One region of the Salinivibrio sp. YCSC6 genome, then DNA from elsewhere that is predicted to be linked to it. Evidence: predicted binding sites of a transcription regulator. Region 1 holds the regulator's gene; the other holds the start of a gene.

Region 1 (16,543 bases):
AGGGATCGAGGCGGCAATCGGCCTCGATAATCCCTTTTATAGTTATCACTTAACCAAAGTGGTGCATTCATCGCGCAAGCTCAATGTCCATAACATTGTTGAAGTGCTGACGTTTGGCAATAACTACACCGGAGCAACGGAAATTTGCACCCTGTTTTTGCGTCCTGAGTTTCGGGGTGGCCTCAACGGTAAACTGCTTTCCAAGTGTCGCTTCTTGATGCTCGCCGAGTTTCCTGAGCGCTTTGCGGATGTGGTGTTTGCCGAAATGCGTGGCGTGTCTGATGATGATGGCAACTCGCCGTTCTGGCAGTGGCTTAAGGACAACTTCTTTTCGATTGACTTTACTTTGGCCGATTACCTAACCGGTATCGGTGCGAAAGGGTTTATTGCCGATTTAATGCCTAAGTTGCCGATTTACGTCAGTCTGTTGAGTGAAGAAGCGCGTGCTGTGATTGGACAGGTGCACCCGAAAACACGGCCGGCACTGCGTCTGTTGGAGAAAGAAGGCTTTTCGTGTCGAGGATATGTCGACATCTTTGATGCCGGTCCAACGGTCGAGTGTTTGCGCCACAATATCGAATCGGTCCGCCATTCATTTAATGCGACTGCTAGCGTGCGTGAGCATAGCAGTGCTCAGCACTACTTAATTTCGAATACCGATTTTGCGGGCTTCCGCGCAACTGCGGCGAAAGCGGCACTTGATCCGGAAACCAATCACGTCGTGATTGCGCCAGAGGTTGCCGAAGCGCTGCAAGTTAAAGACGGCGATCGACTCCGTTTGATCGCGATGGAGGAGTAAGGATGACACATCAAACCGCAGGCCATTTGATCAATGGTGAATGGACGCCGGGTGAAGGCGACGTCATGACTTCGCTAAACCCTTTTGATAGCCGTTGTATTTGGCAAGGCAATGAAGCTACGAAACCGCAGGTTGAACAAGCGGTAAGCGCGGCACGACAAGCCTTTCTTACTTGGCGGAATACCGATTTTGCCGAGCGCCAAGCCTTGGTAGAACGCTTCGCTGAAATTGTGAAAGCCAATACCGACGATCTGGCGCGTACCATCGCTGAAGAAACCGGTAAGCCGTTTTGGGAAACCAAAACCGAAGTGGGCGCCATGGTGGGTAAAATTGCCATTTCGCTGCGCGCTTACCATGAACGTACAGGATCGCGGGAAAAAGACGTCAATGGCACGCAAGCTGTACTGCGTCATCGCCCCCTTGGTGTGATGGCAGTGTTTGGGCCGTATAATTTCCCCGGTCACTTGCCTAATGGCCATATTGTCCCGGCACTATTGGCCGGAAACAGTGTGGTTTTCAAACCGTCTGAACTGACGCCTAAAGTGGCTGAACAAACTCTTGGCTACTGGTTAGAAGCCGGTCTACCTGCTGGGCTAATTAACTTGGTGCAAGGGGGCCGTGATACCGGCGAAGCGCTAGCACAAGCTCGAGGTATTGATGGCCTTCTATTTACCGGGAGCGCCAACACCGGACACATCCTCCATCGCCAGTTTGCCGGCCAACCGGACAAAATGCTGGCATTGGAAATGGGGGGCAATAACCCACTGGTTATCAGTGATAAACACAGTGGTGTGGATGCCACGGTTTATACCATTATTCAATCGGCTTACCTCAGTGCCGGTCAGCGTTGTACCTGTGCACGTCGTCTGCTTCTTCCTGAAGGGGAGGTGGGTGACAAGATCTTGGCGCGCTTAGCGGCGTGGACTAAAACGATCCGTGTGGGCGGCCAGTTCGATGATCCGGCGCCATTTATGGGCGCACAGATCTCTGTGGCGGCGGCCGAAGGGATCTTAGCCACTCAGCAAAAACTGATCGATCTCGGAGGCAAGCCAGTCGTGGCGTGTGAACATCGCCATGATGCCGTGATCTCGCCGGGGATCATTGATGTTAGCGGGATCGCCGAGTTACCCGATGAAGAATACTTCGGTCCTTTATTGCAGGTGCAGCGTTACACCGATATGGCTGATGCATTGACGAAAGCGAATGATACCCGCTATGGCTTATCGGCAGGCCTTATCAGTGACGACGATGGTGAATGGCAATACTTCCTTGACCATATTCGCGCCGGTATTGTAAACCGTAACCGTCAATTGACCGGTGCCAGTGGGGATGCACCATTTGGTGGTCCGGGCGCGTCGGGTAACCTGCGTCCAAGTGCTTATTATGCCGCCGATTATTGTGCCTACCCTATGGCATCGATGGAAGGCGAGCAGGTCACCTTGCCCGAGAGCTTTGCGCCGGGGATCACGCCTCTTGATTAAGGAGAACAACATGGATAGTTGCCAAGCGTTATTTGACAGATTGTGGCAAGACTACACCCAGCGTCTTTGCCCTTCTGCGCAGAAAGTGCATGGGTTGCTCGAAGAAGGCCAACCCCTGATCAATGATCACATTGCACTGCGCACCTTTGCACTGCCTAATGTAGGGCTGGACAAGCTTGCCCGTCCTTTTATTGCGTTGGGCTATGAGCCGAAAGGTGAGTATACCTTTGAAGCGAAGAAGCTCAACGCACGTCACTACGAGCATCCCGATCCCTTGATGCCGAAAGTGTTTATTAGTGAATTGATGGTGGGCCAATGCTCGACAACATTGCAATCTATCGTGCGCGACTTAGTGGCGAATGTGGATGATGATGCGCTGAAAGGGAGCGATTTTCTTCATCAAGGACGTTTGTGGGACTTGGACTGGCAAACCTACAAGACGTTAGCAGATGAAAGTGAATATGCAGCTTGGGTGGCAGCGCATGGCTATGGGGCGAACCACTTTACGGTCAGTGTGAATCAGCTGAATAACCATGATAGCTGTCAAGCGGTCAACGATACCTTGCGCCAAAATGGGTTTACCATTAACGAATCTGGCGGGGAGGTCAAAGGGGATGCGTCAGTCTTTTTGGAGCAATCCTCGACGATGGCTGATCGCGTGCCGGTGCAATTTAGCGATGCACGCCATGATATTCCGGGTGGTTTCTACGAGTTTGCGAAACGGTATCCGCTTCCGGACGGTGAACTTTATCAAGGTTTTGTCGCCGCCTCGGCCGATAAAATTTTTGAAAGTACGCATCAATAGTGGCGAGAGAAGAAAAGGAGAGCGATGCTCTCCTTTTTTGGTTGGCGGTGTTTAGCGACTTTCAATATCGAGCCAGAATGTATCGTCAATTGCCTGAGTCTCATTACTCAGATGTGGGTTGTCGACCCGAATAAAGGTGCGCTCACCAATATTGGCTTTCTCAAAGGTCTCTTTTACCAGAGGGGCATTCTCAAAAAATTCGATGAAGGATCCGTCTTGATAGGCGGCCGCAAAGGCATCGTTGAGCATGGTCGCTACCTCTGGGTTTTGGGGCGATACAAACAAGAACATTGGGAAGCGGTAGATTAGCATTAAGTGCGGATCAACCAACAGATTTGTATATTGAGGTCGCTCTGCCAGCTCGCTAAAAGGTTCGATAAGCGCACGCGGGAAGAGGTCGGCCCGTCCGGTATCGACGCCTTTAAAGATATTCTCAAAGCTTGAGATTTCTCGAACCCGAAATCCCGCCGACTGCAAGACCTTCACATCCGCCCAGCCTTGCCCTTGGATCATGGTCAGATTATTGAGCCCAGCTTGGTCACTGATTTGTGCAAGCTTGGGTTCGGTGGCTTGATTGGTAATGAACAAGCGATGGCCTAATAGACCCCGAAAGACTGGATAACGGATGGGAAGTAACTCTGACTCAAGGGTACGGTCGGCCCCGAGCCAATCTACCGTCAGTCGTCCTTGTTTTAGCATTTCCACTTTACGAGACTGAGAGCCAATTTGGCCTTGAAAGGCCTGTAAAGTGACAGACTCACCTGATTTTTCCGCTAAAAACTCAATCAAGTCGATAGCGTATAAATCGAGGGCAGAGCCAGCCCGTGGTTCTGGATGGACAATGGTGATATTCGCCGCAGCAGTTGAAGAAACCGCCGCGAGTAGCAATGCAGCAAGGGTTTGACGTAAGCTTCTCATAAACGACATCCTGTTAATCAGTTGTTAGATGGGTCGTTTCTGAAGTGTAGAACTTAGGTAATGAGTTTCCAGTCAATAAAAATAAAAAAACCGACGCAAAAGCGCCGGTTTTGTCGCAACACGCGAGGATTAGCGTGTGCCGTAAACCACAATGGTTTTACCGTGAGCTGAGATAAGGTTCTGCTCTTCCAGCATTTTAAGGATACGCCCAACTGTCTCACGCGAACAGCCAACAATCTGACCAATCTCTTGACGCGTGATCTTGATTTGCATGCCGTCAGGGTGAGTCATGGCGTCAGGTTGCTTCGCCAAGTTCAGTAGGGTCTGCGCAATGCGGCCGGTCACGTCCAGGAAGGCAAGGTCTCCCACTTTCTGGCTGGTCACTTGCAGGCGACGCGCCATCTGAGAGGATAGACGCATCAAAATGTCTGGGTTAACTTGGATCAGCTGGCGGAATTTCTTGAATGAAATTTCTGCTACTTCGCAAGGTGATTTCGCACGTACCCATGCGGTGCGCTCTTGGTCCTCTTCGAACAGACCAAGTTCGCCGATGAAGTCACCTTGGTTAAGGTAAGACAGGATCATCTCCTTGCCTTCTTCATCTTTGATTAGTACGGCCACAGAACCTTTCACGATGTAGTACAAGGTCTCCGCCTTTTCCCCTGCATGGATCAGAGTACTTTTGGACGGGTACTTGTGAATATGACAATGTGAAAGGAACCACTCGAGTGTAGGGTCTGTTTGAGGTTTTCCTGGAACCATATAACTTATTTCCTCTGCATGTGTTGCCCGGCAACGACGTCCTGTCTTTGTCTGAATGGAAACCCATCAGTCCAATGCACAGAATACGAGGTCTTGGCGCAGGCTACAAGCTCACTGTATGTTAACAAGAGTGTATCTTTTTTCTATCTGGATTTCTTGATTTTGATCTAAGCCAACCGCCTAAAAAATCGGCAAAAATGTGGCTAAGATCACGACCTGAGAAGTAATACACGTTAAGTGCGCTACGGCGGTTAACCTATCTTGCCTTTCTCAATCAACTGTTGGATCAAGGGGCGAATAATCAGCTCCATCGCAAATCCCATTTTACCGCCGGGCACGACCAGCGTGTTGTGCCGAGACATAAAGGCGCCACTGATCATTTGCAGTAAATAAGGAAAATCGACGTTCTTCATGCCACGAAAGCGGATCACAACAAAGCTTTCGTCGAGTGAAGGGATCCCTTTTGCATTCAGCGGGTTGGATGTGTCTACGGTCGGGACACGTTGGAAGTTAATATGTGTGCGAGAAAACTGCGGCGTAATGTAGTGCAAATAATCATCCATGGAGCGCACGATCGAGTCCGTGACAGCCTCGCGGGAATGGCCTCGGTCGCGCGTATCGCGGACAAACTTTTGAATCCACTCCAAGTTAACGATAGGCACCATGCCGATCAGTAAATCAACATGTTGGGCGACATTGACGTCACCATCCACCACCCCGCCATGCAAGCCTTCATAAAATAATACGTCGGTATTTTCAGGCAGATCTTGCCAGGGGGTGAAGGTGCCCGGCATTTGGTTATAAGGCACGGCTTCATCAAAGGTGTGTAGATAACGACGGTATTTACCTGTGCCTTGTTCGCCATATTCTTTAAAAAATTGCTCAAGGCGTGGGAAGTCGTTGGCCGTGGGGCCAAAGTAGCTAATATGACGACCTTGTTCACGGGCTTTACGGATCTCAACATCCATTTCTGGCCGCGTGAAGCGGTGAAAGCTATCGCCCTCTAACCAAGAGGCTTTGATGTTCATCATATTGAACATCTTACGAAACGCTTCGGAGGTCGTGGTTGTGCCTGCGCCGGATGAACCGGTCACAGCGATGATTGGGTGTTTAGCCGACATGACGAGCCCTGTCATTGATCAGTCTGAATTTACACCGCAGCCCACAAGGTGAGGCGGTGTTACGGTCTGAGATCGCGCTGACGACGAATATCCACTGTCTCATGCAGCTCAGAGTATACAATCACGGCGTCGCCGGATTTTAATTGTTCACGCACTTGTTCAACTTTCTCAGCAAAGCTGACTTCCTGCTCACCGTAATCTGTCCCTTCCCGCAACACAAAGTGTTCAATTAAATTGGTCAAGGTTTCGGCTGGCACAGATTGCCATGGAACCATCATACTACATCACCTTTTGCTGACATCGGGATGGCACGGACGCCATCTCCATGCTTAGGTTGTGAATTAGCTCCCATTTTACCGAATTATGCGTGTAGGTGCAGTGCATCTATGTCGATTTAATCACAATTTATCGTGACGATTGGGGCATCAGGTGTCGAGTTGCTCAGCTATCCACGCGGGCACTGCCTCTTCCAACCATAAACGCGGTGCACGCCAACGGCCAGTGACAAACCCAACATGTCCGCCATGGTCAGTGAGTTGATAGCGTATATTGGCCGGTAATGGCGTGGTTGGGATCACCGCATCAGTCATAAAAGGATCGTCTTTGGCATGAATGATGGTCAAAGGGGCGCGGATCGCAGGCAACACGGATAGGCCACTGCATTGCTGGTAGTAATGATGTGCGTCCTCAAACCCATGCAGTGGTGCGGTGACGGTTTGATCAAACTCGAATAAGGTCGAAATACGGGGCTGCTCGCCAGCTTGCCAACGACCCACTTGGGCGTGTCGCGTGAGCTTATCTGACAGGGTTTGCCGCATCGAGCGGAGTAGGTACGCTTGGTAGACACGTGAGAACCCTTGCTGAATGCGTAACGAGCAGGCGGCAAGGTCTAAGGGGGGTGACACTGCGCAGCCACTGGAGACAATCGGATCGTCCGCATACTCTGCCAAATAGCGCACCAGCATGTTGCCGCCTAGCGATACGCCCACGGCATGAATGGGATGCTGAGGATAACGCATGCGTAATGTGGTCAAAAAATAGCGCGCATCCTGTGTCTCGCCTGAGTGATAAGTGCGCGGGACGCGGTTTAAGCGGCCACTGCAACTACGAAAGTGCATCACCACACCGCACCAGCCTTGGCGCTGAAAAGCAGCCAGTAATCCATTCGCGTACGGGCTATGAAAACTGCCAGCGAGGCCATGAAAAAGGACCACTATCGGTTGGCCGGGCTGAGGCGTCTGTGTCCAAGCGAGATCGACGAAATCACCATCCGGTAAATCCAGCTGCTGCCATAAAGGAGAGATCACGGGTTGCCGCCGCATCAGCCGTGGCATGATGGTTTGTAGATGAGGATTACGGGCGCTGGGAATCGGTTCAAAGGGCGTCATCAGCGTCTCCTTGCTCATCGTCTTTGATCACACTGGCGCGCAGAGCGGGATAGAGCGATTTGGCCGAGGGCGAGAGCTGACGGCAATAATACGCCAACGGCGAGGGCGACTCGGTCAGCCATGTTTGTTGATTCAAGGCGTGGATGAGGTCTTGTTGTTGGAACTTCTCGAGGCTGAGCTCGAAATTCAGCATTTTTTTATATTGTCCCGCGCCAACGCGCGGTTTGATATCGCGACGTAGGTTGCGGTAGGCAATCAGCAAATGCTCAGAGCGGCTGAGCGATTGTTTAAGTTGGCTGAGGCTCTCTGGGGCAAGGCCATAGCCATGGCTTTCCAACCAAGCCAGCAACAGGGCAAGGTTGACGTTACCCTGATGCTGATCTTGCAATTTAAGACACGCCTGTTTGACGTCTTGCTTGCCATAGTGTTGCAAACAAAACTGCCACAGGTCGGCTGCATTCGCTTGGCCGGGAATTAGGCTTGATTGAATGCCGCCTCCATGGCTTCCAGTTCTTCCTGTCGCTCCATCCATTCTTGCTCTACCTCTTCCAGCGCTGATTTGGCATCAGCCTGGCGTTGTAATTGTTCCGCGAGTTGGGCTTTTTGGTCTGCGCCATAAATTGTTGGGTCGGCCAGTTTGGTCTCTGCATCGGCAATAATGGCAGAGAGCTGTTCGATTTTTGTGTCTAGGCTGTCAATTTTTTTACGAAGTGGCGCGGTTTTTTGGCGAAGTTCTGCCTCGCGACGCTTTTGTGCCTTACGATCGACCTGACGTTGCTGGGGGGCGGCTTTGTCATCGGCGTTTTGTTTTTTACTTTCCGCACGGTCGGCACGCTGTTGCTCGCCAAGCCAGCGATGGTAGTCGTGTAAGTCACCGTCAAAGGGTTGCACCGCGCCGTTGTCGACAAGATAAAGATCGTCGGTGGTCGCGCGCAGCAAAAAGCGATCATGGCTTACGATCACCATCGCCCCTTCAAACGATTGTAGGGCAAGCGTCAAGGCTTGGCGCATATCTAAATCAAGGTGGTTGGTCGGTTCGTCAAGCAGCAGCAGGTTAGGCTTTTGCCACACCAATAACGCTAATACCAAGCGTGCCTTCTCGCCTCCCGAAAAGGGACCAATGGTCTCAAGCGCTTTATCACCCTGAAAGCCAAAGCGCCCTAAGAAGTCACGTAGCGTTTGCTCGGCTGTGGTGGGCGCAAGGCGATTCATATGTTGCAGTGGGGTTTCGTCAATGCGCAAGGTATCGAGTTGATGCTGCGCAAAATAGCCAATTTTTACCCCTTGGGAGTAACTGAGCTCACCGGCCATGGCTGGCAAGGTGCCAGCAAGAAGTTTGATCAGCGTAGACTTACCCGCACCATTGCGGCCTAACAAACCAATACGCGCGCCAGGGACCAGGTTGAGGCGGATATTTTCCACAATCGGTGTCTTGTCGTACCCCGCAGCGACCTTGTCCATCATCAAGATAGGATTTGGGAGCGCATCTGGGGTGAAAAAGGTAAAACTAAATGGATTATCGTATTGCGCCGGCAACACCTTTTCCATCCGCTCCAGTGCCTTAATCCGGCTTTGCGCTTGGCGCGCCTTTGAGGCTTTATAACGAAAGCGGTCGATGTAAGATTGCATGTGGGCAATTTGCTTTTTTTGCTTTTCAAACTGCGCTTGTTGTTGCGCCAGCTTCTGCGCCCGCATCTGCTCGAAGTCGGAATAATTGCCCGTGTATTCATTTAGCTGTTGATGCTCAATGTGAATAATGCGGTTGACCACAGGGTCAAGAAAGTCCCGGTCGTGGGAAATCAGCACCAAGGTACCGGGGTATTGCTGCAGCCATTTTTCCAGCCACATCACGGCATCTAAATCGAGGTGGTTGGTTGGCTCATCAAGCAGCAACAGGTCGGAACGACACAGCAGTGCTTGGGCAAGGTTTAAGCGCATCCGCCAGCCGCCCGAAAATTGCGTGAGTGACCATTGCATTTGCGCCTGACTAAAGCCCAAACCATCGAGCAAACTGGCGGCGCGCGCCTCAATACTGTAGCCACCAATGGCATCCAGTTTATCGTGTAAGGTCGCCACGGCATGACCGTCATCACGTTGTTCGGCATCCGCTAAGGCCATCTGCAGTTCACGGTATTCGGCATCGCCATCAATGACATACTCGAGCGCACTTTTTTCCAGTGCAGGCGTTTCTTGTGCCACCCATGCTACTTGCCATTGGCTAGGATAATGATAGCTGCCCGCATCTAACGCCAGCTGGTGGCGAAGCAGTGCAAACAAGCTGGATTTGCCACAGCCGTTTTTGCCGACCAATCCGACTTTGTCGCCGGGATGGATGGTAGCAGAGGTATGATCGAGCAGTGGCTTGCCACCGCGCAGTAATTGGATGTCAGAAAAGCTAATCATGATTATTCAGTGCGCTAGTGTGGTTTGGGTGCGTCGTCGTTATACCAGCTTGGTGCGGGGATTGCCAAATTTCCCCGTCAGTCGGCCTAACTGGCGCGATCTGTGTTGTGTGTTTTGTGTGTTAAGGTTAAAAACAAGCATGAAAACTGACTCTTGCCGTGATAACAAGGATGCCTATGCCCAATGACAAGGATGCACACCAAGACCCCGCGTCGGTGTTGGTGATCTTTGCCCATCCCGACCCCGATCAGTCGGTGGCGAACCGACGTCTGCTTACCGCCATCTCTTCGTTTCCGCATGTGACTGTTCACGATATTTACGCAACTTATCCCGACTTTGTGGTTGATGTGCACGATGAGCGCCGACGGGTGCAACAAGCTGATGTGATCGTTTTTCAGCACCCGCTACAAATGTATTCCTGTCCGGCGTTATTGAAAGAATGGATTGATGTGGTGCTAGGCAAAGGCTTTGCGCATGGCGAGGGAGGCGATGCGCTAGCAGGAAAAACCTGCCGTTTTGTCGTCACCACCGGAGGGGCGGCTGAGGCATTCACCAAAAGCGGATACAACAAGTATTCGATGCAAGAGCTTCTCCAACCGTTTGAGCTGACTGCCGCCCTATGCCGCATGACGTGGCTCCCGCCGCTGGTCTTGCACTGGGCACGCCGTGTTAGTGATGCCGATCGGGATGCGTTTGCGGAACTGTATGCCGATTGGATTCGTGATCCGCTCGTCCATGCGGGAGGTGAGCATGGAGCATAACTTGCTGTCCGCGGCCTTTATTTTCCTGTTAGCGGCGGTGATTGCCGTCCCACTCGCGCAGCGGTTAGGGATGGGCTCGGTATTAGGCTATCTGATGGCCGGCATCGTGATTGGTCCATGGGGGCTCGGGCTTATCAGCGATGTGGAGTCTATTCTCCATTTTTCTGAATTCGGGGTGGTATTGCTGCTGTTTCTGATTGGCTTGGAGCTAAATCCTAAAAAACTGCTGCAGATGCGCCGGCCGATACTGGGCCTGGGCGGCAGCCAAGTGGTGGTGACTACCTTGGTGATAGGTGCCGTCGGGGTGATGTTCGGACTGACGGAACGGCAGGGCTTTATTGTGGGTATGGCCATGGCGCTTTCCTCTACCGCCATTGCGATGAAAATTATGGAAGATCAGCGCCTTATGCGCAGTGAATCCGGTCAAGCAGGGTTTGCGATTCTGTTGTTTCAAGATATCGCGGTCATCCCTATGTTGGCGATGATGCCCGCACTGGCAGGAGGCAGCCTCGGCAGCTGGTTAGATGTGCTATGGATGTTTATGGGCATTGGCGCACTGTTGGTTGGCGGGCACTTCTTGCTTCGGCCTCTATTCCGTTTGGTGGTCATGAGCGGGGTCAGCGAGCTGTTTAACGTGGCAGCACTGGCCTTGGTGATTGGCATTGCGCTTGCGATGCAGCAGTTGGGTCTTTCGATGGCGTTAGGTTCGTTCCTAGCAGGTGTGCTGCTTGCGGAGAGTGAGTATCGCCACGAACTCGAAACCGCCATCGACCCCTTTAAAGGGTTGCTGTTAGGGCTGTTTTTTATTGCGGTCGGGATGGCGGTGGATTTAGGTCTACTGCTTGAATATCCGCTGACTTTGCTCGGTGCGGTACTTGCACTGGTGTGCGGTAAGGCGTTACTTATCTATCTGCTTGCGCGTCTATTTGGTGTGGCACCTAAAGCGCGCAGTCAAATGGCGGTGTTGCTTAGCCAAGGCGGTGAATTTGCTTTCGTGATCTTTACGGCGGCACGCGCAGAAGGGTTACTCAGCCAAGAATTGAATGCCTTCTTGCTGGTGGTGGTGAGTCTGTCGATGATGACCACCCCCTTGATGCTTACCTTGCAGCAACGCTGGTTTGAACGCACTTTTAATGAACCGGAAGAGTTACCGCCACAGACGCAATTTGATCAACATGACGCGCGCGTCATCATCGCGGGCTTTGGTCGGTTTGGTCAGGTGGTCGGTCGGTTGATGTTTGCCAACAAAATTGGTGTCACCATCTTGGAACGTGATCCCACCCAAATCAAACTGTTACGCAAGTTCGGGTATGATGTGTATTACGGTGATGCGACGCAGCTTGATTTACTTCGGGCGGCAGGGGCGCAAAGCGCAGAGGCGATTGTGATTTGCACCGACTCGCCGGATGAAGTGATGGAGATTGTTGATCTTTGTCAGCGGCATTTCCCTAACTTAAAGATATTAGCGCGAGCACGAAGTCGGGTGGAGGCTTATCAGCTCATGGGCTTAGGCGTCGAAACCTTGTCGCGGGAGACATTTCTTGGCGCGCTTGATTTAGGTCGACAGACGCTAGAGTCTTTGGGAATGCACCCTTACAAAGCAAAACGTGCCGAGGTGTTGTTCCGCAAGCTAGATATGCGGGTATTGCAAGACCTCTTACCCCAGCACAATGAAGATATGGCTGCCGCTTCACGCGTGAAAGAGGCGCGTAAAGAATTGGAAGAGATCTTTGATCGGGAAATGCGTGGTGATATTGAGCGCCACCAGAGTTGGAACCGAGATGAATAGGATGGAATTGTGAAAAAGCGCTTTATTGCCGGGGCGGCGTGCCCCAAATGTCAGCGTCAAGACACCTTGCGAGTCTGGCGCGAAAACAATATTGACAAAGTGGAATGTGTCAGCTGCGATTACCATGAGAGTCGGCTTCCGGATTCGGCACAGCAGTCACAGTCTGAAACCCCGCCGGCAGAGAATGTCATTGGGATCTTTAAACCGGAGTAGGGAATCCGTTATCATCGGCAGTCCATTAACCTTCCGGTCTCGGAGCGAGCATGAAAATTGCAAATGATGTGGTGGTCAGCCTGGCCTACCAAGTAAAAAATGAAGACGGTGCGTTAGTTGATGAATCAACAGCGCAAGAACCCCTCCAGTACCTACACGGTCACCGTAACCTGATCGTTGGTCTGGAAAAGGCACTGGAAGGTCGTGAGAAAGGCGACGCGTTTGAAGTGACCGTAGGTCCTGACGATGCATACGGTGAGTATCAAGAAGCCATGGTACAACGCGTACCGGCGAACGTATTCCAAGGCGTAGACCAAGTGGAAGTCGGCATGCGCTTTATGGCGGAAACTGACCAAGGTCAGATCCCGGTTGAAGTCACCGAAGTTGACGGTGACGAAGTTGTTGTTGATGCCAACCACATGCTGGCAGGCCAAACTCTGTCATTCTCTGTGGAAGTGGTTGATCTACGTGCAGCAACCGAAGACGAAATTGCTCATGGCCATATTCACCAAGAAGGTGGCTGCGGTCACGATCACTAATCAGTGATTAGCAACGAGAAAAGGCGCCGGTTTGGCGCCTTTTTTTATTTCATATCCGCCGTCTTTAGGCGTGTATCGACACCAGCGCTTGGCAATTAATAATGCGGCGGTGGGGTTTCTTCCGATTGGCTGGCGATGTTGGCCGGCGCAACGTCCTTCAGTTTGCCGACCAAATACTGAATTTGCACTGTCATACGCTCAATATCGCCTTGCTGTTGGGTGAGAGCGTCATTGAGCTGTTCTATTGTGTCTTCTTGAAACGCGACCTTGCACTCCAGATCGTCAATTTGTTGCTGTAATTTGCCAATCTCACTCATTTTTGTTTCTCACTGCATTAAGGGGTGTCGGTTAACCAAGCCTGGGCGATACCCGCCGAGGTACCGGATATCACACGGCCGGTTGGGTCGATGGCGACATCATACACGACCGCGCTGGGAGGGCGAGTATTGGGTTGTGCCAATGCCTCCCAACGTCCTAGATTCTCACCGGTCTGAACATTCCAAAGCTCGACCCGCTGTGAGGGGGTGCCTGTGGCGAGTCGGCGGCCGTCATCGGAAAAGCGTGCACTGGCATAAATCGCTTGGCGCGCAAAGATATCTAGTTGACTGACTTTTTCACCGCTGGGTAAGGCCCAGATAATCGCTTGATTGCTGCCATCTGAGACAAAGGCATACTTTCCTTCCCGTTGCAGCGCCACTTGCTTCACCCGTTGGTCATAAGGAAAGTCGTTGATAATTTGCCCGGAATTAGTGTCCCAAAAATAGGCATGATGGTCATTGCCCCCTGAGAGGACGTAAGCGCCGTTCGGGGAAATGGCGACTGCATTGACTTTATCGCGATGGGCAAGGAACTCTAAGCGTCTTCCTGTGCCTAAGTCGATGAATAGCGCTTTGCCGTCCGACATCGCGAGGACCACTTTTTGGCCGTTGTTGCTGATAGCCGCATCACGGATAATGCCTTCAGAGACCGACCACAAGCCCTCGGCTTGGCTCCAGGCAAGATCCCAGACAGCAAAATTTTGCGCGGTCGCGGTGATGGCATAGCGTTTATTGTCGGAGATATGGCTGACCACCACAGGGTTCGCATTGGGATCTTGGGGCCCAAGATCCGCCAGCTTTTGGTTGGTGACCAGATCCCACAGCACAATGTCGGTTTCTTCGGAGGCGAGCAGCGCAAATCGCCCGTCTCTACTCAGGCTAAAGCTGGTGGCGCCTTCAGGATGGATTGACCAACGCTGGGCTTCTTTGCCAGACTGCCAACAGCCAGTTAGCGTGATGGCGATGAGAAAAATGCAAACAATGTGGCGAATTTTGGGCATGATGCTTGAGTTCCGAAACGTGCAGCCATATAACCACGAGTATATTGATAGAATCAGGCTTTCGCATTGTTGATGCGTCAGTGACAACCATACGAGGATTTATCCTTACCATCAACGGAGTACCCAATGAAATCAGTAATGAAGATGTCGCTACTCGCGGCAACCGTTGCCCTTGCCGTCGGCTGTCAACAAGACGACGCCAACGTCGAGCAGACGAACCAAGCCGCTGAGCAGGCGCAAGCGGAAGCGTCGTTTGCTAATGATGACGACAAGGCAGCCTACGCGATTGGTGCGTCTTTAGCGCAATACCTCAACGCCAACCTAGAGCAACAAGCCGACATCGGTTTGGATTTAGATAAAGAGTTGGTATTGCAAGGGGTGCAGGACGTCTTTAATGGCGAATCCAAGCTGACCGACGAGCAAGCGCAAGCGGCACTGCAGTCACTCGATCAACGCGTGACTGAGCTGGCCCAGCAACAAGCCAAAGAAAAAGCAGAAGCTGCGCTGGCTGACGGTGAAAAGTATCGCACTGAATTTGCGAGCCAAGAGGGCGTGAAAGAAACCGAATCTGGCTTGTTATACAAAGTGGATAGCTTAGGTGACGGTAAAAAACCCGCGGCGGAAGACACTGTGGTGGTGCACTACAAAGGCACGCTAACAGATGGTACCCAATTTGATAGCTCTTACGATCGTGGCGAGCCAGCAACCTTCCCGCTTAATCGTGTGATCCCAGGTTGGACCGAAGGGGTGCAGCTGATGCCAGTTGGATCTAAATTTACCTTCGTGATCCCGCCAGAGCTGGCCTACGGTGACCAAGATACGGCGTCCATTCCTGCGAACTCAACGCTTGTGTTTGATGTTGAGCTACTGGAAATCAAAGACGATGCCAACAAAGAGAAGGCGAGTGAAGGGTAAACCTGACGCTTGTTTTCGCGCCAAAATGCCTCGGCTTTGCCGGGGCTTTTGCTTTTTTAGGGCGGGATTCTGTTAAACTTGGCTGAGATAAACACAGATTCACTGTCGAATAAGGATAGGCGTACGTGGTACCGACAGAGCATTTTGGCGCAGAAATCATGACAGAAAGCGAGCTCATTGAGCCGAATCCATTTACTGCGCAAGACAGTGTGATTTTACACTCTTATGCCGCGGTCGTAGACGGCTTGGCTGCGCTGATTGGCGAGCATTGTGAAATCGTACTGCACTCGCTAGAAGACTTGAACAAGTCAGCAATCAAAATTGCCAATGGTGAAAACACCGGTCGCCAAGTGGGGTCACCCATCACGGATTTGGCCTTACGGATGTTGCGGGACATTGAAGGGTCTGAGCGTAATTTTTCTCGCGCCTACTTTACGCGCGCGAAAAGCGGCACCTTAATGAAATCGATCACGGTGGCCATCCGCAATGGTGAAAGCCGCATTATCGGGCTGTTATGTATCAATATAAACTTGGATGCCCCTTTCTCTCAGGTGCTGCAAGCGTTTATGCCTGATGATCAAGCCAAGCAAGCCGCGTCATCGGTTAACTTTGCCAGTGATGTAGAAGAGCTGGTGGACCAAACTGTTGAGCGTACCATTGAAGAAGTCAACGCGGATAAAAGTGTGTCTAATAACACCAAAAACCGCCAAATTGTGATGGCGCTTTATGATAAAGGGATCTTTGATATCAAAGATGCTATTCATCGTGTCGCTGATAGGCTCAACATATCGAAGCACACTGTGTATCTTTACGTACGCCAACGCAAAACGGGAGATGGGGAAAAATGAGCCTCAATTACGTACTCGTGGTCTCAGAGCCGGCTTATGGGACGCAACTTGCGCGTACGGCCTATCAATTTGCGTGTGCGGCCATTGCCAAAGGGCACAGTGTCAGCAAAGTGTTTTTCTACCAAGATGGTGTATTAAACGGGGCTGCGACAACGGTGCCTGCGAATGACGAATTTGACTTGGTTAATGCATGGCAGACTTTAGCCAATGAACATCAGGTACAACTCGAAACCTGTGTGGCTGCCGCATTGCGCCGCGGTATTGTGAGCGAGCAAGAAGCGATGCAGCATGGCTTGTCACAAGCGAACCTAGCAGATGGGTATCAACAAGCCGGTCTCGGAGCCTTGGCAGAAGCCTTGTTGACTGCTGATCGTGTACTGCAATTTTAAGAGGACGTATGCAACTCGGGTTTGTTTTTTCAACCGCACCGCATGGTTCAGCGAGCGGACGTGAGGGGTTAGATGCGCTGTTAGCGACATCCGC
Region 2 (4,299 bases), on a different replicon from region 1:
TACGGTCAAACGCCGCCTGAACAAAAACCGGCGAACTGATTGTTTAATCATTCACATATAAAAAACGCCCCAGTGAGAACTCGCTGGGGCGTTTTCGTGTCGGCGTTAACTTTATTGGCTCTCAAACAGATAGAGATAATCCTCATAACCGGCATCGGCCATTTTATCGACGGGCACAAAGCGCATCGCGGCTGAGTTCATGCAATAGCGCAAGCCGGTGGGGGCGGGACCATCCTCAAATACATGGCCAAGGTGCGAATCGGCGACCTTGCTGCGGACCTCGGTGCGCGTGTAGAACAGGGAGTTATCCGGCTTGGTAACCACATACTGCTCATTAATGGGCTGCGTGAAGCTTGGCCAGCCCGTACCGGATTTGTATTTATGAGTAGAGGAGAACAGCGGCTCGCCCGATACGATATCCACATAAATCCCCGCTTGCTTGTTGTCCCAATATCGATTGCGGAACGCGGGTTCAGTGCCGTCTTCTTGAGTGACTTCGTATTCAATGTCTGACAACATCGCGCGGATTTTTTCATCCGAGGGGCGCGAGTAGCGGGTGTTCGTTGATGTCATCTCTTCCGCTTTTTGCGCATCAATCATCTCACGCAAGGTGACCGGGTTGTCTTTGCGATCATCACCAAAAATCTCGTCCAGATACTGGTCACGCCCTGATGCATAGCGATAGTAGCTATAGCGAATACTGTGGTTTTTGTAGTAATCCTGATGATAACTTTCTGCGGGCCAGAATTTCTCAAACGGGATCAACTCGGTTTTCAGCGGCTTTTTAAACACGCCTAACGCTTCAATCTCCGCCATAAACTTCGCGGCAATTTGCTTTTGTGTTTCAGAGCGATAAAAGATCGCGGGACGATATTGCGGGCCACGGTCAACGAACGAGCCTTGGTCATCGGTGGGGTCGATATGACGGAAAAACTGATCCAGCACCTGTTCATAATTCACGACGTTAGGATCATAGGTGACATCAATCACCTCAATGTGTCCACTGGTGCCGGACGAAACCTCTTTATAGGTGGGATTTTCCAGCTCACCGCCTGAGTAGCCAGACACCACATCAATCACACCGTTGAGCTTTTCAAGATCAGATTCTGTACACCAAAAGCAGCCGCCCGCAAGGGTCGCTTTTTGGTAACCTTGGTCTGTGGTGGCGGTATCTTTCACCGCCGCATAACTTGCTATCGATAGCAAACTGAACGCTGTAAACGCGATAACGCGCCACATTGATTTGTGCTGTTTCATGATCGCCTCGTTATTGGGGTTGGTGAGGATAAAGACCTGCGCGCCAAGCAGAAACTTTCATCCTCTCCCACTTTTCTGTTGTTACAGATAACGTAGCGCAGAAAAGCCCTTAGCGATCACCTACCAAAGCAGCTGACCCAACACAGGGGCAAGCAACACAGTGACCATGCCAGCAATCATCATCACCACACTCGACACCACCCCTTCGGCATGGCCTATTTGATAAGCTTTAGCGGTGCCTGCTCCGTGTGCTGATGCTCCCAAACTTGCGCCGCGTCCTAAGCGTGAGCGAATTGCAATCACGGTCAGAATACTTTCACCAATCGCCATGCCAATCACCCCAGTGAGAACCACAAACAGCGCAGTGAGATCGCTTTGCCCGCCAATCGCTTTGGTGGCTTCTACGGCAAAAGGGGTGGTGATTGAGCGCATCGCCAAACTGCGTTGCAGCAATTCAGACAGCTCAAACACCCGTGCTAGCACCACAGTACTGGTAATCGCGACCAGCACCGACACGGTGACACCGATTGACAGGGATAACCAATGGCGGCGGATGAGCGCGCGGTTATCATACACAGGGATCGCAAACGCTACAGTCGCCGGACCCAGCAGCCACAGCAGCCAGTATGATTGCGCCATGTAGTCTTGATACGGAATATTAAACCCGACTACCACCGCGACAATTAGCAAGGGCGCGAGCAACAATGGCATCACCAGAATGGAGGGATGACGGCGATACAGCCATTTACTCATGTAATAAAAGCCAAGGGTCATTAAAAAGCAGGTAACGCTTAATAACGAGGCGTGAAGCCAAGCAGGTAACGCAGACATCATGGCTTAGCACTCCGGTTTTAGATCAGGGTGGTGCGTGTGGTGATGGTTACTGCGGCGGCGCGCCATTTTAACCTCAAAACGATACACTTTATCGACCACCCAAGCGGTTGACGCAATCACCATTGCGGTACTGAGAATCAGTACAACCATGATCTTACCGCCTTCTTGCAGCAATAAATCTTGGTAGTTGACCACCGCCACCACCGCCGGCACAAAAAACAGCAACATCTCGGCTAACAGCCACGCCGCCCCGCGGCGCAACCAATCGGCACGGACAATTTTCAACATCAATGCGCCTAACAACAGCAACATACCGGTGAGGTTGGCCGGTAGTGGAATAGCAAAGGTTGTGACCAACCAATCAGACAAAAACCAAATGCCTGCTAAGACAAAGACTTGCAGTAAGGTAAGTAAGGCGTTTTTAATCAATTGCATCGAAGGCGTGCCAAGAATCTGTGAGATGGCTCATAGTTTACGTCTTGGCAGAGAGTGAATAAAGTGACTTTTTTTTATTTAAACTATGCCAAAATGGCATGATTAACGATTAGCTTTTAAGGACTGTTTATGGATATTCGTGCGTTGCGCTATTTTATTGCCTTGGTGGAAAAGCAGAGCTTTACTGCCGCATCGGCGTCGTTGCATGTGACGCAACCGACAATCAGTAAAATGGTGCGTAACCTTGAGCAAGATGTGGGTCAGCCGTTGTTGCACCGAGAGGGAAGGCGGTTTTGGTTAACCGATGCTGGTGAGGTGGTGTATCAGCGCGCGCAGAGCATTATTGCTGAGTTCGAGCAGCTAAATTCCGAGCTGGACGATCTCAACCAATTGGCGCGCGGCCAGCTTAGATTGGGGATGCCACCGATGATAGGGCCGCTGTACGCCAACGTGTTGCGTGAATACCGCCAGCGATATCCGAACGTGGCGCTCAGTATTGTCGAATACGGTGGGCGGCGCACCGAACAAGCGCTGATCAATGGTGAGATTGATGTGGCAATCACCATGCTCACTGACACCCAGCCTGAGTGCTTGCAAAGCTTACCCTTACAAACTCACCCCATTTATGCAGTGCTACCTAACCAAGCCGCGTGGCGTGCGCAAAAAAGCCTGACATGGCAGGCAGTCAAAGACGAGCCGTTTTATCTATATAGCGCTGAATTTACCTTAAGCGATCGGATTATTGCCCGTTGTGAAGAGCATGGTTATCAGCCCACCATTGCCGCGCGTAGCAGTCAGTGGGATTTTTTAGCCGCCTTGGTGAAAAGTGGTGCAGGGGTGGCGTTCTTACCTGCGCCCTTATGTCAGCGCCTCAGCGCCAGCTTGGAAGACAGTGAGTTATTGCTGGTGAAACCAATAAGCCCAGCGATTGAATGGCAACTGGGGTTAGTCTGGCACGGCGAGCGTTATGTCTCACGCACCGCCGAGGCCTGGATGCAGTTGTGTCAGTCGACAGAGGTGATGGAGAAATAACCGTCCCCCTTAGCTAAGCTAGTGCTGAAAAATGGAATTGTGCAACATTCAAATAAAATGTAGGCCTCGCGACACTTATTAAGTGCGACTACTGTTGGTCTGTGTGGAGGTTCTCAAACTTCTCTGCATGTGTCCCCATCTCTGCCAGTTTAAATGATATTTCAGATATAATTTCTGAAACAACATTACCCTCAGGTACATCGCGAGCTTCATTCCAGTAGCTATCAGAAATACCATCACGTACATTTTTGTGAATAACTTCACGAGCTCGTTGCGGGACTTGTAAATAAAGCTCATAGGCACTATTGAATAACTCACGCCAACAGTTATCATTTGAAAAGTATTTTATTAGAGCATCTTCAAGCCTTTCTGATATAAAATCTACACCTTCGATATCCCGCTCATAACGTTCAAGCTCTTTTTGACTATCACTGATAAAAGCACCCAGTTTCCTTTTAGAAGCAAGAATCTCATAACCTAAATCGATACCTAGTAACTCAGAAATTCTTAACGCTAGAGTTCGTTGTTTTGAAGTTGATGGTTGTAAATCATCTGGTATAGCACTACTGTAGGCTTTTTCGAAGTCACTAGACAAAAATGAATCTGTAACTAAATCATTAATTTCATCCTGAGAGTACATAGACAAAGTTGAAAGAGCTAAAGCTGGTATTTCAATGCCAGCCTCTTTTCCATCAACTCGTAACTTCACAAATGCCGTCTTCTTCAATCTACTTTTTAAGT

Evidence for each region. Region 1 encodes CRP, which controls carbon source genes, mostly activating them, when cyclic AMP is high. Its sites were predicted from a motif close to TGTGANNNNNNTCACA; they were not measured.
Region 2: the regulator CRP is predicted to act here: its motif matches at 2,546-2,561, upstream of E8E00_RS16640 (CidA/LrgA family protein).

Annotation. Positions count from the first base shown of each region.
Region 1 is NZ_CP039516.1:2,631,368-2,647,910, reverse strand. Features, by position in the region: gene astA (arginine N-succinyltransferase) at 1-799, shown strand, start outside; gene astD (succinylglutamate-semialdehyde dehydrogenase) at 802-2,280, shown strand; gene E8E00_RS12335 (DUF1338 domain-containing protein) at 2,291-3,085, shown strand; gene E8E00_RS12330 (hypothetical protein) at 3,137-4,003, opposite strand; gene crp (cAMP-activated global transcriptional regulator CRP) at 4,133-4,765, opposite strand; gene E8E00_RS12320 (phosphoribulokinase) at 5,017-5,886, opposite strand; gene E8E00_RS12315 (YheU family protein) at 5,946-6,164, opposite strand; gene E8E00_RS12310 (hydrolase) at 6,312-7,274, opposite strand; gene E8E00_RS12305 (TIGR02444 family protein) at 7,261-7,806, opposite strand; gene E8E00_RS12300 (ABC transporter ATP-binding protein) at 7,749-9,677, opposite strand; gene kefG (glutathione-regulated potassium-efflux system ancillary protein KefG) at 9,854-10,438, shown strand; gene kefB (glutathione-regulated potassium-efflux system protein KefB) at 10,428-12,227, shown strand; gene E8E00_RS12285 (YheV family putative zinc ribbon protein) at 12,237-12,440, shown strand; gene slyD (peptidylprolyl isomerase) at 12,491-12,979, shown strand; gene E8E00_RS12275 (SlyX family protein) at 13,075-13,296, opposite strand; gene E8E00_RS12270 (WD40 repeat domain-containing protein) at 13,314-14,297, opposite strand; gene fkpA (FKBP-type peptidyl-prolyl cis-trans isomerase) at 14,424-15,212, shown strand; gene E8E00_RS12260 (transcriptional regulator) at 15,338-16,060, shown strand; gene tusD (sulfurtransferase complex subunit TusD) at 16,057-16,449, shown strand; gene tusC (sulfurtransferase complex subunit TusC) at 16,458-16,543, shown strand, end outside.
Region 2 is NZ_CP039517.1:630,307-634,605, forward strand. Features, by position in the region: gene E8E00_RS16625 (ABC transporter substrate-binding protein) at 1-39, shown strand, start outside; gene msrB (peptide-methionine (R)-S-oxide reductase MsrB) at 112-1,257, opposite strand; gene E8E00_RS16635 (LrgB family protein) at 1,378-2,088, opposite strand; gene E8E00_RS16640 (CidA/LrgA family protein) at 2,095-2,526, opposite strand; gene E8E00_RS16645 (LysR family transcriptional regulator) at 2,656-3,558, shown strand; gene E8E00_RS16650 (hypothetical protein) at 3,647-4,299, opposite strand, start outside.